Regions from separate parts of the Fictibacillus sp. NRS-1165 genome, predicted to be linked through region 4. Evidence: riboswitches for the same ligand, from Rfam matches in the RefSeq annotation. Region 4 holds a riboswitch; each other region holds the start of a gene.
What was found. Region 4 has a riboswitch for S-adenosylmethionine ahead of ABHN01_RS22630 (methionine ABC transporter ATP-binding protein). Riboswitches for the same ligand answer to the same signal wherever they lie in the genome.
Positions count from the first base shown of each region.

Region 1: another riboswitch for S-adenosylmethionine. It lies ahead of ABHN01_RS02775 (ABC transporter ATP-binding protein); the one in region 4 lies ahead of ABHN01_RS22630 (methionine ABC transporter ATP-binding protein).
Region 2: another riboswitch for S-adenosylmethionine. It lies ahead of ABHN01_RS23330 (MetQ/NlpA family ABC transporter substrate-binding protein); the one in region 4 lies ahead of ABHN01_RS22630 (methionine ABC transporter ATP-binding protein).
Region 3: another riboswitch for S-adenosylmethionine. It lies ahead of ABHN01_RS23500 (Fur-regulated basic protein FbpA); the one in region 4 lies ahead of ABHN01_RS22630 (methionine ABC transporter ATP-binding protein).

Region 1 covers NZ_JBDPNU010000009.1:6,304-11,846, reverse strand. The annotation lists gene ABHN01_RS02795 (hypothetical protein) at 1-158, opposite strand, end outside; gene ABHN01_RS02790 (aliphatic sulfonate ABC transporter substrate-binding protein) at 188-1,192, opposite strand; gene ABHN01_RS02785 (hypothetical protein) at 1,226-1,627, opposite strand; gene ABHN01_RS02780 (ABC transporter permease) at 1,809-2,663, opposite strand; gene ABHN01_RS02775 (ABC transporter ATP-binding protein) at 2,689-3,456, opposite strand; SAM riboswitch class I at 3,761-3,865, opposite strand; gene ABHN01_RS02770 (VanW family protein) at 4,050-4,928, shown strand; gene ABHN01_RS02765 (hypothetical protein) at 5,019-5,312, shown strand.
Region 2 covers NZ_JBDPNU010000077.1:5,754-11,296, reverse strand. The annotation lists partial or broken gene ABHN01_RS23350 (manganese catalase family protein) at 1-702, shown strand, start outside; gene ABHN01_RS23345 (YqjF family protein) at 755-1,495, opposite strand; gene ABHN01_RS23340 (PIG-L family deacetylase) at 1,646-2,158, shown strand; gene ABHN01_RS23335 (NUDIX hydrolase) at 2,302-2,736, shown strand; gene ABHN01_RS23330 (MetQ/NlpA family ABC transporter substrate-binding protein) at 2,911-3,744, opposite strand; SAM riboswitch class I at 3,866-3,980, opposite strand; gene ABHN01_RS23325 (hypothetical protein) at 4,164-4,352, shown strand; gene ABHN01_RS23320 (DinB family protein) at 4,416-4,880, shown strand; gene ABHN01_RS23315 (DUF1345 domain-containing protein) at 5,014-5,543, shown strand, end outside.
Region 3 covers NZ_JBDPNU010000079.1:15,275-20,817, reverse strand. The annotation lists gene ABHN01_RS23510 (DinB family protein) at 1-441, shown strand, start outside; gene ABHN01_RS23505 (threonine synthase) at 604-1,815, shown strand; SAM riboswitch class I at 1,886-1,990, shown strand; gene ABHN01_RS23500 (Fur-regulated basic protein FbpA) at 2,209-2,439, shown strand; gene ABHN01_RS23495 (YhgE/Pip family protein) at 2,391-2,909, opposite strand; gene ABHN01_RS23490 (hypothetical protein) at 2,878-3,798, opposite strand; gene ABHN01_RS23485 (YhgE/Pip domain-containing protein) at 3,762-4,430, opposite strand; gene ABHN01_RS23480 (hypothetical protein) at 4,602-4,802, shown strand; gene ABHN01_RS23475 (universal stress protein) at 4,881-5,300, opposite strand; gene ABHN01_RS23470 (MFS transporter) at 5,321-5,543, opposite strand, start outside.
Region 4 covers NZ_JBDPNU010000065.1:3,879-9,421, forward strand. The annotation lists gene ABHN01_RS22615 (ATP-grasp domain-containing protein) at 1-472, shown strand, start outside; gene ABHN01_RS22620 (general stress protein) at 606-1,049, shown strand; gene ABHN01_RS22625 (phosphatase PAP2 family protein) at 1,141-1,770, shown strand; SAM riboswitch class I at 1,814-1,929, shown strand; SAM riboswitch class I at 2,010-2,122, shown strand; gene ABHN01_RS22630 (methionine ABC transporter ATP-binding protein) at 2,223-3,254, shown strand; gene ABHN01_RS22635 (methionine ABC transporter permease) at 3,244-3,906, shown strand; gene ABHN01_RS22640 (MetQ/NlpA family ABC transporter substrate-binding protein) at 3,935-4,765, shown strand; gene ABHN01_RS22645 (M20 family metallopeptidase) at 4,786-5,543, shown strand, end outside.

The DNA of each region.
Region 1 (5,543 bases), on a different contig from region 4:
TCAATCGTGTTGTACAATCCTTTATTCACTCCGTATCTTTCTTTGCAAAGGCCTGTGAACTCAAGATCAGTTAAATTAACAAGGTGCAGCTGTTCCTTCGTGATCGATGCAACAAAGTTTTTTGGGCGGTGCCATTCTCTTAAAGACGCTTCTGCCATGTTCATCCCTCCATCAAAATGTTTGCTGCTCACTCCTTCTCCAGAGCCTTCTCAACAAACCGGTTCTCTATCACTTTTGATGTATTGAGCTTTTTGTTGATGCCTCCGACTTTATACAGAAAATCAGCCTGATGCTGATGGGCTTTTGCGAACTCCTCTGTTGTCGGAGATAGGATTAAATCCGATCGCTTTAAGACCGTGCGGACAATTTCCGGATCCAGTTTCTCACGTTTGGCAATTTCATTTGTTACTTTATCCGGATGATGGATAAATTCTTGTCTGACTTTTTCATACGTTTTTAAGAAGACGACCGTTAAGTCAGGATGCTCCTTCGTAAACTGTGTTCTAGCCACGAGAAAGCTTGGCGCATTGATATTTAAGTTCTCTCCATCAGCGAGGGATTTTGCCCCTGTTTGATAGAGTGCAGTGGTTGCGTAAGGCTCCCAGGTCGACCAGGCATCAATGGAGCCGTTATCGAGGGCTGGCCTTGCTTCATCAGGCTGCAGCTGTACAATTTTTATATCTTTGTCGGTCAGACCTGCTTTTTCAAGAGCCATGTAGAGGAAATTGTAAGCACTGCTTCCTTTAGCCACGGCTATTTTTTTACCTTTTAAGTCCTTCAAATTTTTGATGCTGCTGCCCTTAGGAATGATGATGGAATTTCCTTTTTTTCCGTTGGTTGTCACCGCAATCGCTTTAAAGTCCACATCACCAGACTGCCCGGCAATAAGAGGCGTACCCCCAGTGGCACCGAAGTCCAGTCTTCCAGATGCCAGTGCCTCAAAGTGAGGAGGACCGCTTGAAAATTCGTTCCATTTTACTTTTACGCCTTCTTTCTCAAACGCTTTTTCAAAGTATTCCTTTTCACGGGCATAAGGCAGAACGCCGGTACTTCCCTGGACTCCGATATTGACCCTAACGTCACCTTTCTGCTCAGCGTTCGTGCTTTGTTCACTGCAGCCGGAAAGCAAAGCCATCAATAAAATCAATAGGAATACACCTGGCATGATTTTTCTCTTCGTTAATTGTGTCATCTGTTTTCTCCTCTCCTTATATGCAATCTACTACTAAACTTTTAATGTATATAGACCTGTGTTAGCCTCTGGCCTTTGAAGCTGGAAGTGAACCCTTAATGTATCTCCTTCATACTTTGTCCGGAATAACCCTCTGTGCTGTAATAGCGGAATAACATGATCGATGAAGTCGTCCGATCCCTCACTCAAGAGCTGAGGCATAATATTAAAGCCATCTGCTCCTTCGTTCTTAAACCATTTTTCAAGTTCATCGGCGATCTGCTCTGGAGCACCTGCGATGGTATAGTGCCCTCTCCCGCCGGCAAGACGAAGCAGAAGTTCCCTGATGGTCAAGTTCTCCCGTTGTGCCAGCTCCTGAATCAGCGGAGTCCGGATGCGGTGTCCGTCCGTTAACGGAAGCTCTGGAAGTGGTCCACCAGCGGATAAGCAGTACAATCGTAGCCTGTTCTGCTTTTTGTGCAAGTTTTTTAAAATAATTAAAATTCCAGTGTTTGATCCACGGTTGAGCTAGGATGCCCTCCACGAAGCTTCGTGGTGGCCCATTCCTGCCAAAAAGAGATTAAGATGGAGCTGCCTTTTGTTTTGAGCCATACCGAACACCTCCTTTTATGATTTTTCACCCGATAAAGCTGTCGCGCCATTTCAGAAGCCGTTTCTCAAAATAGCGGACCAGTGAATCGGATGCTTTACCGAACACCGCAAAAATGATAATTCCAACAAAAACAACCGACGTTTGAGAAAATTGCCGCGCATCCATAATAAGGTATCCGATGCCTTCACTTGATCCCATCAATTCGGCGGCGACCAAAGCCAGCCAGGCCGCTCCCAACGAAAGGCGCAGACCAAGAAGAATATTCGGCAATGCAGCCGGCAGAATGAGATTTGTAATCTGTTTCCATTTGCTGAACTCAAGGATCTTTGCTACATCAAACAGCTTAGAGTCCACCCCGCGGATCCCCAGGAACGCATTCACATATAGCGGGAAGAATGCCGATTTTGAAATCAGCAATATTTTTGAGAGTTCACCAAATCCGAACCAGAGTATGAACAATGGGATCACAGCCAGCGATGGAATGGTCCGCAGCATCTGTAAGGTCGGATCCAGGGTTTGCTCTGTTTTACTTGAAAATCCAACAACAAGCCCAGCCAAAAGCCCAAGCCCCCCTCCCAGCAGAAATCCTGTAATCGCCCGCAACAGACTGATCTTAAAATGGGTAAATAACTCTCCCGTGCGGATGAGATCTTTAAATGCAATGAAAATTTCACTCGGCCGAGGCAGCAAGGTGGCTGAAATCAGTCCATAGGCACCTGCAACCTCCCAGATGACAAGAATAAAAAACGGCAGTGCTAATCCTCTCACCCAATGGGAAAGGGGTGTTTTTTTTCGGTTTTTTGTTTTTACGGCGGACTCTTTTCTTCTCTGTTTTCGATCCAAGTTGGTTGTCGTTAATACTCCAGTCTGATCGCTCATCCTTTCATCTCCTTTGCTTCGTTTTTTATTGGACAGCTTCTGATTGTTCGTTTACTTCTACTTTTTCAAATTCACTCAATACCCGCTGCCGTATTTTTTGGAAGGCGGAATCCGTTTTTCGCCGGGGATGCGGCAGTTCGATCGGTATTACCTCCCGAATCGTGCCCGGCCGGGGATTCATAATAACAACTCGGCTGGCAAGATAGATCGCTTCATCAATATCATGTGTAACAAAGATCATCGTTGTCCGGTTCTTTTCCCAGATATCGAGGAGCACCTCCTGCATATGTGACCGTGTAAAGGCATCCAGGGCTCCAAATGGCTCATCTAAGAGGAGAACCTTAGGATTTCTAAGCAGGGCCCTTGCGATCGATACCCTTTGTGCCATTCCTCCTGACAGCTCTTTTGGATAAGCATTTTCAAATCCTTCCAATCGGACAAGCTTGATCAGTTCGCTTACTTTTTCTTTTGTTTCTTTTTCTTTCAAAGGCAAGTTTGCCGCAATATTTTTTTCAACAGTCAGCCACGGAAATAATCTTGGTTCCTGAAAAATAAATCCTTTATCGATGCTCGGCCCGGATACTTTTTGATTATCAAGCATCACAGCACCCTCATGCCTTGTATCCAAACCAGCAATTATCTTTAGCAGCGTGCTTTTTCCGCAGCCGCTCGGGCCGATCACCGTGATAAATTCACCTTTGTTCAGACTGAGATCTATACGTTCCAGTGCTTTCATCACGCTTTTCCCCGTTTGGAAACTTCGATCCAGTTTTCTAATTTGCAGTAAAGTCATTACCAATCTCCCTTTCTTCTTTACGATTCGGCAAAAGAAAAACAACCGGAAACCTCCTTATTTTAGGAAAGCCTCCGGTCGTCCGGTCGACGCAATATTTGAATGGCCGTGCTGCGAATAAAATTCCCCCTTTCAAATGAAAAAAGGTTCATGTACGAAAGAAAACCAAAGACCATGTCTGCAAATTTCAAGACACGGCCTTTGGTTTACCAATCAGCTGTACGATATTTTTTTACTCTTAAATAAAAAACCTCCCCTTACCTGTCATGGACGTGTAAGGGGAAGTGTATTGCATGTTCTTCCTTTCTTATCGTCCAAGCTGCTGCTTGTTGGATTTGGCACAGTTCTCTGAAAGAGTCCGCTGCCGAGGTTTCATGGGGCCAATTCCCTCCACCTCTCTTAATAAGAAAAAATTATGTAGGTTTAAATCATATAAACCCCATCGGATTAATTGTTATTAAAACAGGTATAGAATACAAAGTCAATAACATTTTTGAAAAATCTAAAAACAGCCGGGTCGCCGATACATTTTCAACCTTCTTACATAAAACGATTCAGCCTTCAACATACTAATTGTTGGGAGGTTGTTCGTTATGTTGCTTTCTTGGTTAACCGGTATATTGCTGGCTGTCCAGCCCCTCAATATACCAGACAGCATATCTTTAGTACATGAAGGGCAAACCATTGCGATCGTTGATCGAAAAGACTTCATGATCCCGCTGCCGGGTACGCCCGTTATCGACGGCGAGAAACTTGACTTGTTTACGGCAAAATTGGAGGGGCAGATCTACCGTCCGCCTCTAAACGCAAGGATCAATGAATCGGGAGGAATCACTTCTGAAAAAAAAGGATCCATGCTCTATAAAAAAGCGTTTAAAGAACGATTTTATATGAGTTTTTTCAGTAAGGGGCCTGTAAAACTTGAAATTCCTCAATTACCGGTCCATCCAAGAGTGGACAGCGAGCTTCTTGGAAATATTCGCACGAACCAACTTGCTCATTATGTTACCTATTTCAACCGTTCCAACGAATCCAGGAGCCATAATATTTCACTTGCTGCAAAAGCCATTGACAACCATGTCGTATTTCCTGGAGAAACCTTTTCCTTTAATGGTGTTGTAGGCAGACGAACATCGGATAAGGGGTACATGCGTGCTCCTGTTATCGTGCGGGGGGAGCTTTCGGAAGGAGTCGGCGGTGGAATTTGCCAAGTGTCCTCTACCCTTTTCAATGCAGTTGACCGGGCAGGACTTCATATCGTTCAGCGTTTTTCACACAGCAGGCTTGTCCCTTATGTACCGAAAGGGCGAGATGCGACCGTAAGCTGGTATGGCCCGGACTTCCGTTTTCAGAACCGTTTCAACCAGCCGATTCTTATACGAGCGAAAGCGTACGGAGGGAGCATGATGGTGATGATTTCGTCTTCTGACGTCATTCACGTGCCTCCAAAAAAAAGCACTAATATGCGGTAGGGAAGTAATTGTGTCAACATTGTTAACCATTGAGCAAACCCATTCCCATTTCATAATGGCGGTGTTAGAATAAACGAGGATTTGATCATCTTGGAGAGAAGTGATGACATGAAAAGTCTTCCGTTTTTCTATATGCTGTTCCTAATTAATGGATTGCTGCTTGCCGGTGGATTAGTCAGCCCGACTTACCTTGTTGTTGCCCGCTGGAGCATGGTTTTCTTTAATATCACAGCACTTGCTGCTCTCGTCTATTTCAAAGAACAAAGCAAGAGAAAAAGATGGAGCAAAGTTTCACCACGGGGCCGTGTATTATGGTGGGGAGCTTTCTTGTTCAATATCGTTTCTGCAGCAAATGAAGTGCTGCATTCAGGACTGTTTCAATAATTGGAAATTACAGCTCAGCATAATGCTGAGTTTTTTTATTTTTTCGGGTGAATTTGGATGTTTGTCCTAAAGCGAATCAGGCAAAAGAATGGAGAGCATGATAAGCACAAAAGGGAGTTGGCGAGTTGTTTGGTTTTACAGAGATATGGAAATTTTTCTTATCATTTTTTTTCATTCTGCCTGCCGTAACATTATTGCATGAATCCGGACATTACTTTTTCGCCAGAATCT
Region 2 (5,543 bases), on a different contig from region 4:
GTATCTCTTTCAAGGTTTTAACTGTAGGGGAGAAGAAAAATATAAGGACATGCTGATGGATATCGTTACGGAGGAGATTGGCCATGTCGAGATGTTATGTGCTTTGATCAGCCAATTAATGGATGGGGCATCTCCTGCAGACCAGGCGGAAGCAGCGAAAGATCCTCATATGGCGGGATCATGGGCGGAATAAATCCACAGCATCTGCTCGTCAGCGGACTTGGCGGGTTGCCAACCAACTCCAATGGAGTGCCATGGAATGCAGGGTATATCGTTGCCGACATGCGTTCTAACCTGCATGCTGAAAGCCAGGGTCGCCTTCAGGTTGCGCGATTGTACCACATGACCACTGACGAAGGGGTCCGAGCAACATTCAGAAAGATGCTTGCACGAGACCGTTATCACCAATATTAATGGATGGCAGCGATCGCAGAATTGGAAGAGAAGAACGGTATTGTCGTACCAGCAACCTTCCCGCCAGAAGCGGAAATGGAAGCAAAGGAAGAAGCCTACAAGTTCTGGAACTTATCTGAGGGCGAACAATCAGCTGAAGGCCTGTGGGCGACAGGCAGCGCACCGGACGGAACCGGGGATTTTAAATATTATGCGGATCCCGCTCCTGAAGGAAATATACCAAATCCAACTGTTCCTGCTTCAGAAGTGCACCATGACCTGGATAAAGAATTATTGAAACGAAAATAGAAATACTTTGAACCGCTCTGTATTTGGAGCGGTTCTTTTTGATTTGTTAACATCACTTCCGAATTCGGTGCATTGGCCAAAATAATACCTTTTGGGAATCCGCGTAATGCAAAATGGGGCTGACAGACGGTAATTCGATACAAGAAATCGCCGAATTTTTTCGGAAACTCGCAGCTGCTCTTTGAAGGGGCCACTGAAGATGGTGGATGTCTTGAAAATATAAACTTTTTTTATGTGTTGTGTATAGCCGGTATCGCTCAGTCAGCCAATACTCCAGCGTATCTTTTTTGCATGCAAATGGTCTCGATACAGGCCGATAGTGTAAAAGTATTTCGGAACCGCCGCCTTCTCTTTTGCTTGTGAAAATGATGTTCTTTCTGTCCACTCGATCCAGCTCCATTTCAGCATAGAAGTAAGGCAGATGAAAGAAAGTTCTGGCTCCCTTCACAGCAAGAAGTTGTGCGGCATCTAAACTGAAAAAATAGATGCCAGGGATGCCTCTGTATTTCACATAGGTCCTCACATTCAACTCTGGGAAAGAACTTGCCCGCGGTATTGGCGGCAGAAATCTGGCATGGAATTGATCGATAAAAAATGGCAGTATTCCGATCCATGCCGTCTCCTCATACGTGTCAATATCCAGACAAGAGGGGATGTGATTTTGGAGAGCCTCAACAGGTAGTGGCCAGTGAGCAAACAATACATGATTCCATGTCTGGGTCATGAACCATGGTCCTCTGGGAAGAGGGAATGGCCGGTGTTCAGTATGCCTTAATATGGATTCAGGTTTCATGGGCGAGCCTCCCTGCGTTGTGAAATATACTAGGTTTATTCCCTCAAAGCACCTATTGCATTCATAGACTGAGCAAGTTTAATGGCAGCCGTGAAAGGGAAACGGATAACTAGATATTACTTGATATCATGCAGGAGGCAGAAATAAATCATGGCAGAAACCAATAAACTAATGGTCGTTGCTCATCCGGATGATGAACTAATCTTCGGCGGAGATGAATTGATCCAAGAAGAAGGATGGAAAGTAGTATGTGTAACGGATGGAGATAATGAGGAAAGGCGGCAAGAGTTTGAACGGGCTATGCAACTCGTTGGAGCAGAATATGAAATGTGGGCTTATAAAGATGCCTGGACGGAGCACGTGAACCGCCCAAAACTGGAGGAAGACCTTTCAAGAGTGGTTAATGAACGGGATTATAAAAAAATTGTAACCCATAACCTGTATGGAGAATATGGACATCCTGAACACAAGGCAGTAGCGGAGATCATGCATAAAATAGTAAAGGAAAATCTCTATATGTTTGATTTTAACGTCAAGGAACTATTACAAGTAGATATCCTTAAGCGTAAACTGGAGCTTCTTGACGTGTACAAAAGCCAAAAACCGGCCGTAGAACAGCTGTTGAGCCTCATTGCGATCGCGCGCACGGTTAAGGTGAATTAAGAGGCGGGTGTTATAAAAGAACTTTCCGTACAGGGAAGTTCTTTTTATTTTCCCCCTGAACATCAATGGTCATTTGATGACAAAAAGAGGTTTTCTGATCGTGGAGAAGAAATAAGAAGAAAACGCTTAGAGGGGAGCATGAAATGAAGAGAGTTGATGTCGTCTATGTGCTGTTATGGGATGAAGAGTCAGAAAATATTCTAATGGTTAAAAACTACGGAGAAAAAGAATCCTACTACACACTCCCAGGGGGAGCTGTGGAAGAGGGGGAGACACTCGAACAAGGTGCGATCCGTGAAGTAAGAGAAGAAACGGGTCTGGAGGTTGAGCTGCAACATTTATTTGGAGTATCTGAAGCCTTCTTTGAAGAAAGAGGCCATCATGTGATTTTCTTTACGTTCCTCGGAAAAATCATTGGCGGTGAAATGGGGATCCTGAGTCCCGATGAGATCGAGGAAGTAGCATGGATGAATCATGAGGCAGCAGAGCCGTATTTGTATCTGCCGGATGGGGTTAAAGAAAGGATCAAAGCCAACGTTACAATCGCATATGATCATCGTGGAACGGTGTCCGGCTAAAAATGCGTTTTCCTTGAAGGGCCAGTTGATTTACAAGCCGGTTTTTATGGTTTACGGTCCACTTTTCGGGAGTTACATGCGGCTTTTCAACATTTACAGTCCACTTTTCCCGTTTTACGTGCCAAACACGTCAAAACGAAAAATGCCTGGAGATTATTCTCCAGGCATTTTTTCTTATTCGGACACCGGAAGTACAGCGCCTTTGTATTCTTTTTCAATAAATGATTGGATCTGTTTGGAATGAAGCACTTCAACGAGGGTCTTGACTGCTTTTTTGTCTTTGTCGCCTTTACGAACAGTGATAATGTTGGCAAACGGAGAATCTGTTCCTTCGAGCTCGATGGAATCCTTCTTCGGATTGAGTCCTGCATCAATCGCATAGTTCGTGTTGATGACGATCGCGTCACCTTCGTTATATTGGTAGGCTTTTGTTAAAAGAGCTGGCTCGATGTCTGCTTTGAATTTCAGATGCTTCGGATTTTCAACGATGTCTTTCAACTGTGCTTTGTAGCCGACCCCAGCCTTCAACTTGATCAAGCCAGCTTTTTCAAAGATTGAAAGGATACGGCCATGCTCAGCAACGGAATTGCTAAGGATGACTTTTGCACCGTCTGGCAATTCTTTTAGCGATTTGTATTTTTTAGAGTAAACGCCCATTGGTTCGATGTGGATCGCTCCGGCGTTTTCAAATTTATACTTAGGGTTTTCTTTTAATTGCTGTTCCAGGTAAGGAATGTGCTGGAAGTAGTTTGCATCGATCTCTTTATTGAAGAGTGCTTTGTTTGGCAGAACATAATCCTGGAACTTAACGATCTTCAGATCAATTCCTTTTTTCTTCAGCAACGGAACGGCCTCTTTTAATATGACGGCGTGTGGTACATTTGAGGCGCCGACGGTCAATTTTTCCGGATTTTTCCCATCGCCGCTCGTGCTTGATGATCCGCATGCCGTTAATGCTGCTGCAATCAGTGCTCCCAGTAATAATAATCCCCATTTTTTTAATCTCATTGGTTCCCCAACCCCCATGTATTTTTTTGATAAACCTACACTGCCTTGGAGAGCGTGGAGTCGAACTAAAAGCCCCCTGTCTTCAAAGAGAGACAGAGGGCTTCAGTATAAATCCGCTGACCTCTCATCTCTCAGCTTTCGCTGTTAGATTTAGCACCGTTTTCATGCTGGCTATTCAGCATGAATGGTTGCCGGGCTTCATAGGGCTAATTCCCTCCACCTGCTCTTAATAAGAGTGTACTCATATCAAATTACTTCGTATTATGGCAGGGTTTCAAATCATTGTCAATGACTTTTTTCCTAGAAAACTTGTCGATGCACCGAAAACGGACTGTTCATGTGTAAAAAAATTGCAGACAAAACGTGCAGAAGACGATATCATGACAATATGATCTACACGGCATAAGGAGGTAGGATATATGTCATCTGAAACGAACGGGCAGCCTAAAAAGCTGAGCTATCAGGAAGCAATCAAGCAAAAGCTGGCTGAAAAAAAGCAGCATCAAGCCAGTGGGAAGCTTTCCACCAACCCAGTTAAATCAACGAAACCAATGAAAAGCCAGCAGACGAAAAAGGCGAACAACCAGCATCGACGCACAGGCGTTTAATTTTCACTATGAAACCCTTAATCGAGGGTTTTTTTGTTTATGTGAAGACAGAAAGGAGATTTCATGGAATTCGTAAAGCCAATTATGCATCAGCTTGAGATCACCAACCAGTCGATTGTTCAAATCTTGGAGTTTTTAAATGAAAGTGACCTGGAACTTTCACTGGGAGAGAAGAAAAGGACGGTACGGGAACTGCTGGCCCATCTGGCAGTGATCTGCCAAGCGGATTTCCTGATCATGAATGAGGCCACCCAGCAGGAGATGGAGGAGTTCTATGAAAGGCACCAGCCGCAGACCAAAAAGGAGATAAAGGAGACGCTGCTTGCTCATTTTGCCTTTTTAAAAGATAATACGGCGCGTTTTTCGACTGAAGAATGGTCAGCCGTCACGACCTCCTGGTGGGGTGTTTCCTATTCAAGATACGAATGGCTGCTGGAAATCCTTGGTCATATCTACCACCATCGTGGCCAGCTTCAGACGGTACTGGTTATCAATGGCAGAGATCCGAAAATACCGCTTTTTGAATAAAGCCGGATACCCAAATGAATGACAGGTTGCCGGAATCACCGTTCTATTTTCGATGACATAGTATAAGGTGGCGGTATATGAGGACAAGCAGGTCTTTGTATATTGACTACCTTTTTTTAAGTTGGCGGTCTTTATGAAATGGAAAATGAGTAAGCACAAAGACTACCGCTGGCCGTCTGATGTTGCGATCGTCATCATCGGAATCCTGTTTAAACTTCTATCCAATACGGTGACAATCGGCCCGAACTGGCCGGTCTATTGTATAGCCTTTATTCTTTATATTCCTTTACTTTTCGCGGTTAGCTCCGAACATGATTTATGGTCAAGGAAGTTTGCCATCCTTCGGGTTCTATTTTTAACGTTCGCTCTGATGAGCAGTATGGTGGATTTGGTAAGTTCTTTATTTTTTGGTAAACCGAGCGCAGCTGAACTGTTTCAATGCGCCGCTCTTCTATGGTCGGCGAATGTGCTCATTTTTTCCATATGGTACTGGGAGATTGATCAAGGTGGTCCCATACGAAGAAATTCCGAAAATCCAGGAAAACCGGAAATTGTTTTTCCCCAGATGACTTCGTCTTTTCCTGAGTGGGAAGGATGGAAGCCGAATTTTCTTGATTATTTATTTGTAGCGTTCAATACAAGTATCGCCTTCAGCCCGGCGGA
Region 3 (5,543 bases), on a different contig from region 4:
TTAAATGAACCGGAGGAAAAGGGCAGATGGTCGATCATGCAGACGATGCATCACTTATATCTCATGGAAAGGTCCATAGCGATCATCATTTCAAACCGCTTAAAAAGCAAAATCTCGATGCCTGCTGAACAAAAACCAATTGATTTGACCGTGGACCGAAGCAGGAAAGTGGATGCTCCTGTTTTTGTTGTTCCAGCAAAACGGTACCTGACACTTGAAAAAATAAAAGAAAAGCTGGAAGAATCACGTAAAGAGCTGAAAAAGGTTGAGAACAGTGCCAATACAGACGCTTTAGAACAAAAGTCCTATCCGCACCCGGTATTCGGCCCAATGTCATTGAAGCAATGGATCCCTTTCGTTGGTTACCATGAAAAAAGACATTTGGCTCAAATCGAGGAAATTAAGGAAAAGATTCTTTCGCGTCAATTGAACTCGCTGTAGATTTCCGAGTTGACTTATCGGAATATATGTCTTAGAATTTTACTCATACACAATCAAAAGGTTGCTGATCAGAAAACTGAAGGCACCGCGGTGCAGGTTCTTCCATATGCACCACGGTGCTTTTTGCGGTTCTTTTCCGGTAAGGAATAATGGAGGTATGTTATGTCATTCAGCTACATCAGCCATCTGGAATGTCCAAAATGCGCAAATATTTATGCGCATCATGAGCTTAATCAATTGTGCGAGTGCGGTTCACCTCTTCTAGTAAACTATTGCTTAGATGAGCTGAAAAAGGATAATGAAATCATCGATAAAGAAAGGAATGACCTTTGGAGGTACCATAAACTTCTCCCGGTTACTGATCCTGACCATGTGGTGACACTCGGAGAGGGAATGACACCTCTATTGCCAATGCCGGTTCTTGGTAAAAAGCTCGGGATTGCCAACCTGTTGATGAAGGATGAGGGAATGATACCTACCGGATCCTTTAAAGCAAGAGGATCAGCGGTAGGCGTTTCAAAAGCCAAGGAGCTTGGTGTCACGCAGCTCGCAATGCCGACCAATGGAAATGCAGGGGCAGCCTGGTCGCTCTATTCAGCAAGAGCAGGCATTAAACCGTTCATAGTCATGCCGTTGGATGCTCCTGCAATCACGAGAAAAGAAGTTGCGATTTCCGGTGCAGAGCTTATTCTTGTAGATGGCCTGATCAGTGATGCAGGTAAGATTGTTGCTTCACTAGTGAAAGAAGAAGACTTCTATGATGCATCGACGTTAAAAGAGCCTTACCGGGTAGAGGGTAAGAAAACGATGGGCTATGAAATTCTTGAGCAGACAGAAAGCCATCCACCAGATGTTATTTTGTATCCGACTGGTGGAGGAGTCGGGCTGATCGGGATCTATAAGGCATTAAAGGAGTTCAGGGAACTGGGCCTCTTTAAAGGAGCGCAATTGCCACGTCTAGTCGCTGTTCAGGCAGAGGGATGCGCGCCGATCGTAAAAGCTTGGGAAGAAAACAAGAATGAATCGGAGTTCTGGGAAAATTCCAAGACAGCTGCATTTGGGATCAATGTCCCGAAAGCAATTGGAGATTTTCTCGTCCTTGAAGCGATTTATGAAACGGAGGGATGTGCTGTTGCTGTTTCTGAAGAGGAGATCAGTCAGGCACAGCGCCAAATCGCAGAACTCGAAGGAAGTTTTATTTGTCCAGAGGGGGCAGCAGTTTTTGCAGCAGCAAAAACACTGAGGGAAAAAGGCTGGATCAAGGCAGATGAAAAGGTGATTTGCCTAAATACAGGACAAGGGATCAAGTACCCGGATTCGGTCACTGTTCAACCACCAGTCCTGCAGCCTGGAGAAGTTATGCCAAAAGAGTGAATGTTTAGTCTTGACTTTAGAATGGAAACTCATATAATGATAAAACAAGAGAATAAAAATTACCTTATATTTCTTATTTAGAGAGGTGGAGGGATCTGGCCCTTTGAAGCCTCGGCAGCGGGCTCTTTATGAGCACTGTGCCAATTCCACAAGCAATCGGCTTGAATGATAAGAAGAGTGTGATTTAATTTGATGGCGATTCAACCTCTTCTTGTGCGTATTTGCTTCCGCAAGAAGAGGTTTTTATTTGTTTATAAAACCGACTAATTCACTATGAAATATAAGGATTTGCTGATTGGTCAACCAATGGCGCTTCGTCATAAAAATGGCGGCGTTTATTTTTTTGTTTCCAGCTCTTGTTAGTCAATGCTTTAACAAAGAGGAGGGATTTTTATGGTAAATCAATTAAGGAAAGCCGTGGAAACGAAAAGGAATCAGCTGATTCATCAACTGATCACCATGGACGTTTATCAGAAAGATGAGCGTCACTTATTTCAGCTGACACTTACCGACCTGGAAGAGGAGTATGAAAAGGCAGCGGGCGGGAAGAATTTCCTGCCACGGGCTAAAAAACATTATTGGAGAATTCTTGCTTTATTCGAGCCTGTTCCTCTTTTATTCTGAAATCTGTGCATCGGTCTTCGCAGCAGCAGGGCAGCTGAAAGAAAAATAACGGGGAAAAGCAGCAGATGGTATAGATCAGAAAGTACAACCTCTTTAATAATCCCCCCGGTTGCTTCACGCAATAAACTGACTCCATAAGTAAAGGGCATATACGGATTAAGTTTTTGAAAGAAGGAAGAGGTCATTGTCACAGGAAATGTTCCGCCTGAACTTGAAAACTGCAGAACGAGAAAAATAACCGCGAGGCCTTTTCCGACATTTCCAAAGATGGATACAAGTGTATAAGTGAGAATGACAAAGACGACGCTCAGAAAAATGGTAAACAAAACAAACCAAATCTTATCGACAATGTAAGCATGTATAATATACAGATCACCTAGAGATACAACAAGGCCCTGAAGCATGCCGATCGAGGCAAAGGTAAGAAGCCTTCCAAAATTAAAAAGAAAGCGGGGAAACTTTGCCTTCACGGGGTACTTCACCTACTCTGAGGGAAGAGATGAGCAGCATCCCTCCTACCCACAGTGCCAGCAAGGTATAAAAAGGTGTCATCGCTGAGCCGTAATTGGGAATCGGAAAAATCTTCTTCTCCTTCAAGGTGATCGGAGATGCCAGAAAATCACTTTCCTTTTGAGCATCGTTTTTTAAGGCTTTAATGATATCTCTAAGATTGTTGTTCCGTTCAAAATCTCTGATTTTGTCAGCGGTACGGGTGATCGATCTCTTCATGGCAGGCATATCTTTTTTTGCAAACAGTGCTGCCCGGTGGACCGATCGTTCAAGCTTTGGCAGCTGTGTATCCAGTAATACAGCTGTTTTTTGGAGGTCATGCTTAGCTGCTGGCCAATCGTTTCGTATAAACTCCGCTGCGTATTTAATGTTCTGTTCGAGTGCCGGCCAGTCAGGCTGGGCAGTTGAAAACAGATTGTGCAGGGGGTTCAAATAGGATGCAGTACGTTCTGTAAGAATCCCTTTGTTTTGGCGAATCATATTCTCGAGATCCTGAAGGTGCCTTTTCATCGCTTGCAGTTCGGCAGGCTCAAAAGATACCTCTGGATTGGTTTTATTTGCAGCATTGCCCATTGCAATGGCTTCATCTATTGCAGACTTAAGATCAATAAGTGATTGTTCGAGATTTGCTGCTATATCATCTGCAGACTCCAATTTTGCCAAATTGTCCTGAAGAGGAGCGAGTTGATCTAACACGCGCTTCATTTGCGGAAGTTTTTCTTCCGTTTGCAGGATAACATCACCAAGCCTGTCGATCGTCGGGATGCTCATTTGAAGTTTTTTCTTCATTTTTGCTCGTTTATCTAATTCATTCATCTTTTGGTCAAGAAAGATAAGCTGTTCTCCCATTTGATTGAACTTGGAAAACTCCTTTTCAAGAGAGAATATCTTTGTTCAAAGCTGAGTATGGTTGGCAATTCTTTTTCAAGTGTAATTCCAGCTTCGTTAAATTTTTTAAATATGGTGTTTCCTACGCTCTTCGTAAAGTTGTCGCTAACCTGATTGATAATGGTTGAGACTCCTGACTGTGTAATTTTAGGGGAGACCGCGTTGATTTTTTCATTGACTGTATATATGATTTCAGGCTTCTCAGGGTCTTTGCTCGCAATGCTTGAAATCTTACGCGAAAAGTCGGGAGGTATGTAAAGGCTGGTGTAATATTTTCCGTTGAGGACCCCTTCACGGGCCGTTTTATTATCTACGAAAGTCCAGCCTAATTTATCGTTGTGCCTTAAATTTTTAACGACTTGCCTGCCTAAATTGATGGGCTGGTCCTGCAGCATAGCACCTGTATCTTCATTTACGATGGCAATTTTTATGCCTGACGTGTTTTCGTAAGGATCCCACATGGCCTTGATATTTACCCAGGCATAAACAGAAGGCAGCACAATTAACCCAAAGTCAGCAGGGCTGCAGTGGGGATAGTCAATATGTCCTTCCAATCCAAACGGTATACCTGAAACATATTTTTCATCATCCATATATCCTTTTCTAAGCAATGAATTTATGATAGCAATCAAACGTTTTTGCATAGTCTTTGTTTGAAAAAGAAGTTTATGTAAAGGCGCTTTTCATGTGAGAAAGCATTGGACACAACCTGCGAGGATATGGTGTACTAATATAGGAATCTTATGTAATGGAGGATTATGAGATTGAACAAACAGATGGCTGCTGAAATTCTTTCTGATCTCCGTAGTGGAGATCTTAGTGAATACGTCGTTATAAAAGAAGAATTTTTTGTTTTTCGTGAAGTCCTTGTTAAGCAAGAGGACAAGAAATCGTTCCGCGGATTCATCGTCCCGGGAGGCGGGGGAAACGTAAAATATCTTTATCAGCCGGGCTGGACAGCGTAATTGGTGCGAGCTAGGTCTTCAAAGTTCTGGATTCTGACAAAAAAAGACCGGTTCCCTTCTTTGGGGAACCGGTCTTTTTTATTTTATGATGATCACTGGGCATTCAGCGGTATGGGCAACCTGATGACTGACACTTCCTAGGAATGCTTCTTTTATAATGCCTTTTTCTGTGTTTCCCATAACGATGGCATCGTAATGGTGTTCTTTTGCGTATGAAGTGATGATTTGAGAAGGCTCCCCGCTAACGGCATGAGATTCAAAAGGAATGCCTGATTCAGAGAGATAATGAACGGCAGGCTGCAGCAGTTCCTTGTCCTCTTCTTCGAGTAATTCATCCAAATCAATATTAAGGGGAGGTTCCTGTAAAGGAACGTTTTTGTTTACATGCAGCATCGTTACAATTTCAGCGTCCATATGTTGGGCAAGTTCCACACCGTGCTGAAGCGCGTGAACAGAAGGAGCGGAACCATCAAATGCAATTAAGATTTTATTGTACATTGTGGTGACCTTCCTTTCCTTTAATGAGAAATGGAGTCGACATGGATAAGGTGTTTACGGCCCAAAGCAACAACAAGCATGGCGAATAAAACAAAGATTGCCCCGGTTACAAACGGAACATGCGAAGAATAGGTTTCAGCCAGCTTATTCGCAAGCCATGGTCCAATAGCACCACCGATGAAACGAACAAAGCTGTATGCGGCTGATGCGGTCGCACGCTCAACAGGGGCTACCTGCATGACT
Region 4 (5,543 bases):
AACGAATGACGGAAAATATGAAGGAAACTGGGTCGATAAAGAGTCAGAGCCCGGTGATGAGGTAGTTAAGATCGGCAGAAGAATTATGGAAGAAGGCTGTAAACGGGGTTATAAAGGAATTGCTGGGTTTGATATTGCCGTTACGCCTGATGGAAGAAAGATTGCTTTTGATCTGAATTACAGAGTGAACGGTTCCACTGCGGCCCTGCTTCTTAGAGACAGCATAGAAGAGCATCTGGGGCAAAAGGTCGTTAAATACGTATCCTGGAAATCCATCGGTGGCATAGAGCCTCTCTACGATTGTGTGAAACGAGGAATAGAAGATGGCTATTTCATTCCGCTGTCCATCTATGATGGAAATGAAAGCCCATATGAAGATGCCGATACCCTTATACAAGGGCTTGTTCTTGGAGACTCTCGCGAAGAAGCCGAGCAAAAGGAATCAATTTTTCAGCGGGCAGGCCTTTCCTAACGGTAAAATCCATTCACAGCTCCCCCTCCGTTTTTTGAGGGGAGTTTTTTCATAACTATCCTGCCTGTTTACAGACACAGGGTTGGGGTAAATACTAATTATAAATGAGTCATTGATTAGGAGGCAAATACATATGAGCAAAATGGTGATTGGAGTTTATGAAACAGAACGAGAAGCCATTAACAGTATACAATCCCTTGTGGAACAAGGATACAGCGCAAAGGATATTTCCATCCTTGCTAAAGATGACGGAAAGATGGATCGGGTTTCCGATAAAACGAATGTTACAGAAGAACATTTGGATGAAGATGTAAATGAAGCGGCTTACGGTACAATTGCAGGTTTTCTGAGCGGTATTGGCGGTGCCATAGCGGTACCGGGCCTTGGTGTTCCAGGTATAGGCCCGCTGCTTGCTGCCGGTCCATTTGCATCCATGTTCGGTGAAGACTCGGAGGACGACCTTAAAGAACTTTTGATGTCATTGGACCTCTCTGAACGAACCGCTGAACGCTATGTGCAAAAAGTCGAGCATGGAAGTATCATGGTGTTTTTAGAAAAAGAAGCGGTAAAACTATAGGCGAGGGTTCCAGTAACAGAAAGACCGTGAATAAATTAGTGTGCCTCATGAAACGATAGGTACATAGATGTATTTAGAAGTGAGGGCAGAAATGAAAAACGATGAGAGAGCTGTATTTAGCATTATATTTATCGGGATCTTGCTGTTGAATGTAATGGTTAAACTTCGTAAAAATGCTTATTGGATGAAAATGGACCGAAAAACCAGCTCCGCTTTTTTTTCGTTGCGGGGCATACAGGTTATCGATATTTTTCTGAGGCTGTACTCCATTATTGGTTCGGGTTTTGTGCTGATTCCAGCGACACTCCTGTCAGCGTGCCGATACAGCCAGAAGGGACAGCGAAGGAAAGCGTTATTTTTGGTTGTTAACTTGGCAGGCTGCCGCTGGGTTAATTCGATTTTAAGAAAGAAATGGGACTATCGCGCTCCCTCGACAAAACCGTTTTTTATTAGATATGGATTTCCAAGTGCACATGCGATGAATGCTACGGCAATGTATGGTGTATTGGTCATGTTAACGAAAAGGCTGTCAAGAAAAACAAAGATGATGTTATTATCACTTCATATCGGTTTTGTCTCGCTCAGCAGAGTTTATTTAGGCATCCACTATTTTACGGATGTCCTTGCGGGAGTGGCTTGGGGAGCTGTCTGGCTAGCTCTGATGAAAGCCGTGTTTTATTCTGATCAGAGAACCCTGAAAAAAGATTTGACATGCGAGTAAAGTATGGTTTAAGATAAGTAACATCAACAAAATATGAACGTGTTTCTTATCCAGAGAGGTGGAGGGATATGGCCCTGTGATACCTCGGCAGCGGGTTTTTCATTTAGAAAAACACTGTGCCAATTCCAGCAAGTTCCTTATGGGCTTGGAAGATAAGAAGAGCAGCTCGTTTCCTTATGGATACTTCATCTCTTCTTTCTTTAGGAAGAGATTTTTTAGTTGTAATTAAATATATATTTTTCTTATCCAGAGAGGTGGAGGGATTGGCCCTTTGAAGCCTCGGCAGCGGGTTCCTGTTTTACTCGGAATACTGTGCCAAGTCCGGCAAGCGATGACGCTTGGAAGATAAGAAGAGATCAGCGACTCTTTGATGCTTAGGCCTCTTCTTGTTTTCAAGAAGAGGCCTTTTTGCTGTTTAGGGAAGCGATAGTGAAGGAAGGAGAACGGAGCCATTGATTCGATTTGAAGAGGTAACCAAATTTTATGAGAGTGGCAAAAATAAGGTCAGAGCGCTAAACAATGTGAGCTTTGAGGTGAAAAAAGGAGAGATCTACGGAGTTGTAGGTTATAGCGGAGCAGGAAAGAGCTCTTTGCTCCGCTGTGTAAATCTTCTGGTGAAGCCGACATCAGGACACGTTTTTGTCGGGGAAGACGACATGGCTGGATTGTCTCCAAAAGACTTGAGAAGAAAACGGAAAAATATCGGCATGATCTTTCAACATTTTAATCTGCTCAATGCAAAGACGGTTTTTGATAATATTGCGACGCCGCTTTACCTGCTCGGGGTGAAGAAATCCGCCATTAAGGAGAAGGTGAATGATCTGCTGGAATTTGTAGGTTTGACAGAGCACGGTCATAAATATCCCGACCAGCTCTCCGGCGGACAAAAACAGCGGGTAGGTATCGCCCGGGCGCTATCCACGGATCCGGAAGTGCTATTGTGTGACGAGGCCACTTCGGCCTTGGATCCGCAGACGACGGCCAGTATTTTAAAGCTCTTAAAAAAAATCAATAAAGAATATAACATTACCATTCTCATCATTACGCATGAGATGAATGTCATTCGCGAAATTTGCGATTCCGTCGCTGTGATGGAAGGGGGAGAGGTGATCGAGAAGGGGAGCGTTTTTGATGTGTTTGCGAAGCCTCAAACGGAGACGGCAACGCGCTTCGTCAGTTCGGTTCTTCAGGATGAACTTCCTGAATCCCTGAAAGTCCTGCTTAAGAAGCAGGACCGCAATCATAAGATTTTCAGGATCGTCTTTACCGGAGCTTCCACCGGCCAGCCGCTGCTCTCGCAGATCGCTAAAAAATTCAACGTGGATGTCAGTGTACTGTACGGCCATGTCACAGAACTTCAAGACGTGCCTTTCGGAAATCTTGTTGTCCAATTGATTGGTGACGAACAGGAAATCAGAAGAGCGATCTTTTTCGTGAACCAAAGCGAAGTACAAGTTAGGGAGGTTGCATCTCATGCAAGTTGATTGGAGTACATTTTGGGTCGACATTTTAAATGCAGCCGGTGACACATTAACAATGGTCGGTTTTTCCCTTTTGTTCTCGGCTGCCATCGGGATTCCGCTTGGCGTCGTGCTCGTAGTTACGAGGAAAGGTCACATTCTTGAGAACCTGGCTGTCTTTAATATTTTAAATGCGATTGTAAACGTATTGCGTTCGATACCGTTCATCATCTTAATGGTGGCGATTATCCCGTTTACAAGATTTATCGTCGGTACTTCCATCGGGACATCCGCCGCGATTGTACCATTGATTGTATATGCCGGCCCCTATATCGCAAGGCTCGTGGAAAACAGCCTGCTTGAGATCGATCCGGGTATTGTCGAAGCCGCAGAAGCGATGGGGGCTACACCTTGGCAGACCATTTTCCGCATCCTACTGCCGGAAGCATTCAGCTCACTAATCCTGTCGTTTACGATTGCTACGATTGGTTTGGTGGGTGCTTCAGCGATGGCAGGGGCTGTCGGGGGCGGAGGCCTTGGTGATCTGGCCATTGCCTATGGCTATCAGCGATTTGATACAGACGTCATGATCGTCACTGTCGTTCTGCTCGTCATCCTTGTACAAGGGCTGCAGAGCGCAGGAAACATATTGTCCAGAAAAATTAGAAGAAGATAAAAAGAGAAAAAGGGAGTAGGGAAATCTTATGAAAAAATATTCACTGATCATTTTAGTCATCGGGGTTTTAATGTCGGCATTCTTGAGCGGGTGCAGCGGCGGAGATGAAAAAGGGCTTGAAAAAGTAAAGATAGGCATCAGCGGCTCTGACAGCGACGTGTGGAAGTATATTGCTCAAAAAGCTGAAAAAGAAGGCATCGATTTGGAAATCGTAGAGTTTTCCGATTATGTCCGACCGAATCAAGCATTGGCTGATGGAGATATTGACGCCAATGCGTTTCAGACGATCTCTTATTTTAACGCATTTAAAAAAGAACATAAACTGGATTTAGCACCGATAGCAACTACGGTCATTGCACCGATGGGCGTTTATTCCCAAAAATACAAAGATGTTAAGGATATCCCGGCTGGATCAACGATCGCACTACCTAATGAAGCGACGAACATGGGGCGTGCCCTGCTTCTGCTGCAGAGTGCAGGACTCATCAAACTGGAAAAGAATTTTGATGGAAATGGTGATCTGAAAAAAGTGGTGGAGAACAAAAAACAATTGAAGCTTAAACCGGTAGTTGCCGGCCAGACACCGCGTGTGCTTCCTGATGTGGCTGCTTCAATCATAAACAATGGCGTGGCTGTTGATGCCGGAATGAATCCGAAGAAAGACTCCATCTTCCTTGAAAGCAAGACTGCAAAGCCGTATATCAATATCATTGCAACCAGAACAGAAGATAAAAATAAAAAGTCACTGAAGAAGATAGCGAAAATCTACCAATCAAAAGAAACAGCCAAAAAGATAAATGAAATTTATAAAGGTGCAACCATTCCAACGTTTGTGCCGCTAAGTGAAATCGGAGAGTAATAGAGAAAGGATCTGAGAACATGACGGTAATCAGCAGAACTGCTGGAGAAATTCAAGAACAAATCCGTACGAACATTGATGTCAACCGAGTGGCTTATATTCAAACGTCTCACGAGATCCATGACCATCCTGAAATCGGTAATGAAGAAGTATTTGCATCAAGCCTGCTGGCTTCGCTGCTTCAAAAAGAGGGGTTTCAGGTAGAACGGGGAGTGGCAGGCCATGAAACGGCGTTTGTAGCACGCAAGCGTTCCGTTCTTGATGGGCCATCCGTTGCATTTTTAGCAGAATATGATGCTCTTCCCGGAATTGGGCATGCATGCGGCCACAATATTATCGGGACATCCAGTGTAGCAGCGGCCATCGCTCTTGGATCCGTTATCGATGAGATCGGAGGGGAAGTTGCCGTGTTTGGAACGCCTGCTGAAGAAGGCGGAGAGAACGGAAGTGCGAAGGGAAGCTTTGTTAAACACGGTTATCTGGAAGGCGTTGATGCGGCATTGATGTTTCACCCGGGCAACGCTAACCGCATCACTGGAACTTCACTTGCGGTTGATCCGCTGGATTTTGAATACATCGGAAAGCCCGCTCATGCGGCTGCAGCACCGGAAAAAGGAATCAATGCCCTTGACGCAGTCATTCAATTATTTGTAGGAATTAACGCACTACGCCAACATGTACCGGATGATGTCAAAATTCATGGAATCATAACACACGGGGGAGACGCTCCTAATATCGTTCCTGAATATGCAAAAGCCCGTTTTTACATTCGCGCTGC